DNA from 2 places in the Halobacillus sp. A1-3 genome. Region 2 is predicted to be linked to the other one. Evidence: predicted binding sites of a transcription regulator. Region 2 holds the regulator's gene; the other holds the start of a gene.
The links. The regulator LexA, encoded in region 2, represses DNA repair genes until DNA is damaged. The targets are predictions, from matches to a motif close to CGAACATATGTTCG.
Positions count from the first base shown of each region.

Region 1: the regulator LexA is predicted to act here: its motif matches at 1,332-1,345, upstream of ACRYKC_RS13995 (DNA polymerase IV).

Region 1 covers NZ_JBPCEO010000007.1:215,663-218,831, reverse strand. Annotated here, with positions in the region: gene ACRYKC_RS14000 (YpzI family protein) at 1-17, opposite strand, end outside; gene ACRYKC_RS13995 (DNA polymerase IV) at 65-1,312, opposite strand; gene ACRYKC_RS13990 (M20/M25/M40 family metallo-hydrolase) at 1,433-2,557, opposite strand; gene ACRYKC_RS13985 (acyl-CoA carboxylase subunit beta) at 2,626-3,169, opposite strand, start outside.
Region 2 covers NZ_JBPCEO010000004.1:177,641-180,809, reverse strand. Annotated here, with positions in the region: gene ACRYKC_RS08725 (YneB family resolvase-like protein) at 1-509, opposite strand, end outside; gene lexA (transcriptional repressor LexA) at 834-1,457, shown strand; gene ACRYKC_RS08715 (cold-shock protein) at 1,563-1,760, opposite strand; gene ACRYKC_RS08710 (hypothetical protein) at 2,022-2,243, opposite strand; gene glnA (type I glutamate--ammonia ligase) at 2,385-3,169, opposite strand, start outside.

The DNA of each region.
Region 1 (3,169 bases), on a different contig from region 2:
TGACGATCTTTACCCATAAAAAAACTGCCTCCCTTCTTCTTTAGTATGAGAAAAAGAGAAGCAGCTATTCTTTTTTATAATCATCTAGGAAATCTTTTTGAAAACTGGTGGTCACGTTCCCTTCAGAGGGGACTGAAATTGCTTTAAATGGGTTTTCCCCATACTTATCAGTTAAGTCGTCAATTGCTTTATAAAGCTTTTCTTTATCCGCATGTTCTTTGTAATTGAATAAATCAAGCTGCTGGGTCACTTCCGATTGTTCGGCAAGGTCTGAAGCAGTGACTCCTAAAAGCCTTACTGGATCCTGGCTCCAATGCTGATCGAATAACTGAATGGCTGCAGTGAACAAGTCGTCGGAAGTGTGAATGAACTCTTTCAGTTGACGACTTCTAGTTACGGTTTTCCGGTCGTGATAGCGGATCATTAATTGTACATTTCTTGCTACTACTTTTTTATTTTTCATTCGAGCTTCCACTTTGTTCGAAAGCCTTCGTAACACCGCTCGTACTTCTGTGTCTTCAGTAGTGTCATGCGGAAGGGTCGTTGAAGTACCGATGCTTTTAAATTCATGAACAGCATCAGGATCAACAGGTCTTTGATCCAGTCCATTTGCTCGATTCTGTAGTCGCTCTCCGTTAATTCCAAGCAGCTGCTTTAGCTCAAGAACAGGGTGATTCGCTAAATCTCCAATGGTTTGAATATGAATTTTTTTAAGCTTGTCAGCTGTTTTTGAACCAACTCCATACATTTCTTCAATCGGCAGAGGCCAGAGCTTCTTCTCTATATCCCTTAATCTAAGAATGGTTATGCCCATCGGCTTTTTCATGTCTGATGCCATTTTAGCTAAAAATTTGTTTGGAGCAATTCCAATACTGCATGGAAGGTCAAGTTCTTCATAAATACGTTTTTGAATCTGCTCCGCAATGTCAGGGGGTGAACCTTGATTCTCACATTTTGTAATATCCATATACCCTTCATCAATGGAGACAGGCTGTACGTTAGAAGTCACATCTGATAAGATCTTAAACATTTCCTTAGATGCGGTTCGATACCTTTCAAAATTGGGCCTCATAACAATAAGGTCTGGACAAAGTCTTTTTGCTTCTCCCACGGGCATGGTTGTTTTTACACCGTATTTTCTTGCTTCGTAACTGCTTGTGACAACAATTCCTCTTCTTTCTTCAGGATTTCCTGCAATAGCTAGCGGTTTACCTTTTAAAGAGGGATCGAATGCCATTTCGACTGAAGCATAGAAACTATTCATATCAACATGAAAAATGACCCGACCATTTTTAGGATACCATCTTGACACAGCAATCCTTCCTTTTCTACGAACTCTTGTTCTTCTATTATACCATAATTTATAATATTTCTGTTTGGATAGAGCTGTAAAACCACGTAAAAACGCCTCCGATTTCGGAGGCGTTTTTAATTATTCAGCTACTTCTTTTATAATGGCTGTCACGAGTTCTGCTACTTTTTCAAGCTCAGCAACTGGCATACGCTCATTCGTCGTATGAATATCCTCATAACCTACAGCCAAATTAACGGTCGGAATACCATAACCTGCGATAATGTTTGCATCGCTTCCGCCTCCGCTCGTCAATAGTTCACTGTCACGTCCTATTTTTTTAGCAGCAGATCTGGCAACTTCGACTACTTCGTCCCCAGCTTTTTGTTTAAACCCTGGATACATCACTTCCACATCAAGTTCAACTTCGCCGCCCATTTCTTCGGCTGTTTCGTAAAAAGCTTTCTTCATTTTTTCCACTTGATCTTCCATTTTTTCTGGAACAAGAGAGCGAGCTTCAGCTAAAATTTCTACATGGTCACAAACGATGTTTGTTTTTTGACCGCCTTCAAATCGACCGATATTTGCTGTGGTTTCATCATCGATCCGGCCTAGCGGCATCTTCGCGATTGCTTTAGATGCTAGTGTAATAGCAGAAATTCCTTTTTCCGGCGCAACGCCTGCATGTGCAGTCTTCCCTTTGACGACTGCATTCAATTTCGCTTGAGTTGGTGCAGCGACGATGATATTTCCTACTTTCCCATCACTATCAAGCGCATACCCAAATTTTGCCTTTAAAAGCGAGCTGTCGAGCGCCTTGGCTCCGACTAATCCGCTCTCTTCTCCAACCGTAATAATGAACTGTAAATCACCGTGGTCAACATCATTTTCTTTAATAGAACGGATAGCTTCAAGAATCGCAGCTAGTCCCGCTTTGTCATCGGCTCCTAGAATGGTGGAACCATTTGTTACGACATAACCGTCTTCCACACTTGGTTTCACCCCGTTACCTGGCACGACCGTGTCCATATGGGAGGTAAAATAAATTGTGTCGGCACCTTCTTTTGTACCTTTTAAATTACAGATTAAATTATTTGCTCCGTGCCCTGTGATAGACTTGGCGTCGTCCTCCAGCACTTCAAGGCCCAGGCTTTCAAACTTCTCTTTTAGTACCTCTGCAATTTTTTCTTCTTGAGTGGTTTCAGAGTCGACCTGAACCAATTCTAAAAATTCTTCTAATAAACGCTCTTTATTAATCGATCCCATTCGTGATCCTCCTTCATATGTAAACACATTCCCCTTAGTACGTTAGCGGAATGAGTCTGACGTGTCAATTAGAGAGGAATATTCCCATGCTTTTTATATGGCCTGTCTTCTTGCTTGTTTTTCAGCATATCTAACGCTTTAATTAACGTTGACCTTGTCTCCCGTGGATCAATGACATCGTCAACCATTCCTAAGCCCGCTGCTACATAAGGATTAGCAAAACGTTCTCTGTATTCATTAATCTTATGTTGACGAGTTTCTTCGGGGTTAGCACTCTCTTTAATCTCTTTTGCAAAAATAATATTGGCAGCCCCTTCTGGTCCCATAACAGCTATTTCAGCGTTAGGCCAGGCATAAACAAGATCAGCTCCAATAGACTTACTATTTAGAGCGACATAAGCTCCGCCGTAAGCTTTCCTTGTAATGATTGTAAGCTTTGGTACAGTTGCCTCAGAATATGCATAAAGGATTTTCGCGCCATGGCGTATAATACCTCCATGCTCTTGTTTGATCCCGGGGAAGAAACCTGTAACATCTTCAAACGTAATTAATGGAATATTGAAGGAGTCACAGAATCGAATAAACCTGGACGCTTTATCACTGGAATCTATA
Region 2 (3,169 bases):
ATAGGAAATTCAATCCTCTCTCTCCCCGAGGCCATGTCTTTATTTGAGAGATTCTCAGCTGGGTTGTATCCATCTTCCACAGCTTTCTTCATTCCTCTTCGGATTTTCATATTATGTATTTTCCTTTGATATTCTTCAACAATACCTACAATTTGGAGAACCATCGAATCTGACTCTGAAATTTCCAATTCACCTTCATGAGACAACGAATAAATCCGAACGTTAAGTTTATTTAATTGATGGAATAAAGCAATCTTCGTATTCCCTCTTCCAAGCCTTGTTTCGTCCTGAATGAGAAGGGCATCAGCGCTACGATTGGAAAAGTATTCAAGCAAGCGGAAAATACCTTCCCGTTCGATCTCATAGCCGCTTGCCTGTTCCTCTATACAATCTACAATTTCCATTTCATGATGCTCGGCCATACGCATCAATTCAGCTCTTTGTCTCTTCAAAGAAGATACCTGAGCTTCCTTTTCTGTACTTACTCGACAATATAGAACGACTCTCATAATGTCTGGTCTCCCTCTTCTAAAGTTACTTTAACAAGGATATTACAAACTATCCTGTCGTGACCATAGAAAAGTATAAAAACGCTAAACTCGCTACGAATAATACTAGATACGTGAGATCAAGCTTTGATAGTTTGTTAAACATTTAAAACCCTCCATTTTTTGAGAACCTACGTTCTTAAGAACTTATGTTCGCGTTTGGTTAATTTTAATTATATACGAACACAGGTTCTTGTCAACCGTTTTTTCGAACGCTTGTTTGTATTTTAAATATAGGCATGGTACAATGTGGTTACTATAATCCTATGTACGAGGTGGCAATCTATGAGCAAACTTTCGAAGCGGCAGCAAGAAATACTAGATTTTATTAAAGAACAAGTACTATTGAAAGGTTATCCTCCCTCTGTTCGGGAAATTGGTCAGTCTGTGGGTCTAGCATCCAGCTCTACAGTCCATGGACATCTATCAAGACTAGAGAAAAAAGGATACATCCGCAGGGACCCTACGAAGCCTCGCGCGATTGAAGTGATAGAATTGGAAGAAGATCATAGTATTCCTCGTAGTGAGGCTGCCTATGCTCCGGTTATTGGTAAGGTTACGGCAGGTACGCCGATTACGGCTGTTGAAAACATAGAGGAGTATGTTCCTCTGCCGGATACGCTGGCTGGATCCGATGACAATACTTTTGTCTTGATCGTTCAAGGAGAAAGTATGATTGAGGCCGGTATTCTTGATGGTGATATGGTGGTTGTGAGACAGCAGCAGACAGCCCAGAATGGTGATATTGTCGTTGCTATGACAGAGGATGAAGAAGCTACTGTAAAGCGGTTCTTTAAAGAAAAAAATCACATTCGTCTACAGCCTGAAAATGCCACCATGGATCCGATTATTCTTAATGATGTTTCTATTCTTGGCAAAGTGGTTGGTTTATACCGTACTGTACATTAAAAATGAGACGAGCCGCTGCTCGTCTCGTTTTATTAATATGGGCTTTATTATACCAAACAAAAAAAGAGACTCTCCTAAGAGAGTCTCTTTTTTACACTTAACGTCTTATTTTTGAACGTTAGCTGCTTGTGGTCCACGGTTACCTTCAACGATTTCAAAAGTAACAGTTTCGTTTTCTTCTAAAGTTTTAAATCCTTCGCCTTGAATAGCAGAGAAGTGTACGAATACATCGTCTTGACCTTCTACTTCGATAAATCCAAATCCTTTTTCTGCATTAAACCATTTAACATTACCTTGTAACATGTTGTTACCTCCTGCGTGGAACTTTTTCCACATTGTATTACTATTATTGCTCTGCATATTCATTCAAGACGAAAGTGACTTAAAAGTTACTTTTGCTTTCATTCGTAAACGAACAAGAATAATTAACTCTAACTATATCACATACACCAGAAGAGTCAATAGTTGGAAAGCAATCAGGCAAAAATAATTTATTTATTTGCGTTTAAGTGATAAGTTAAAGACTTGGCTCACCCTAATACTTGAATAAAGTGAACGAATAAGTCATGCTCCTACGCCTCTGGTATTGGTTATCGGAAAAGCAGAGAGAATATTTTCTGTGTGGAACGCTCGCACCTCCTTCCGATTGAAGCAATAGGCAAGAATGTAAATCTCACGAATAGCAATGACTCGGATCATCCATTGAGTAAGCTTCCCCTGGCTGGATAGATAAATAATATCAATTTTTTCATTTTCTTCTTTCGAACGGACCATTAAATTACCCATTGGTATCACCCCTCCCATAAAACGAACACTTGTTCTTATATTTATTATATGGAGTGGATGTCTTTTTGTACACTAGAAATATGTAGTAATTTTCGCAAATGAAAAACCCTCGATCCTTAAAATCGAGGGTTTTCCTATCCATTAATACGTTTGTAAGTATTGTTCGCGTTCCCAAGGATGGACTTGCGTACGGAACATATCCCATTCAATTTCTTTCGCTTCAATAAAATGCTCGAATAGGTGCTCACCGAGGGCTTCAACCATAATCGGATCCTTCTGCAATTCTACAAGGGCATCGTAAAGTGTTGCTGGAAGGTCTTTAACACCGTGAGCTTCACGCTCTTTTTTATCCATCACATAGATGTTGCGGTCAACAGGAGCAGGGGCATCGAGTTTATTTTCCACACCATCAAGTCCTGCAGCTAATAGCACAGCCATCGCCATATATGGGTTCGCTGCCGGGTCAACACTTCGCACCTCAATACGCGTGCTCAGACCACGAGAAGTCGGTACACGTACAAGTGGACTACGGTTTTGGCCGGACCAAGCAACATAACAAGGGGCTTCATACCCGGGAACGAGACGCTTAAATGAGTTCACTGTAGGGTTCGTTACTGCTGTGAAGTTCGTCGCATGTTTAATAATTCCAGCTGTGAACTGATACGCTACATCTGAAAGCTGTTCCTTGCCACTTTCATCGAAGAAAGCATTTCCGCCTTCATTGAATAATGACATGTTTGCGTGCATTCCGGATCCATTCACACCAAATAGAGGCTTAGGCATAAAGGTTGCATGCAATCCATGCTGACGTGCGATTGTCTTAACAACTAATTTAAATGTTTGAATATCATCACAGTGCTTCACAGCATCGGAGTATTTAAAGTCAATCTCATGCTGTCCTGGAGCTACTTCGTGGTGAGAAGCTT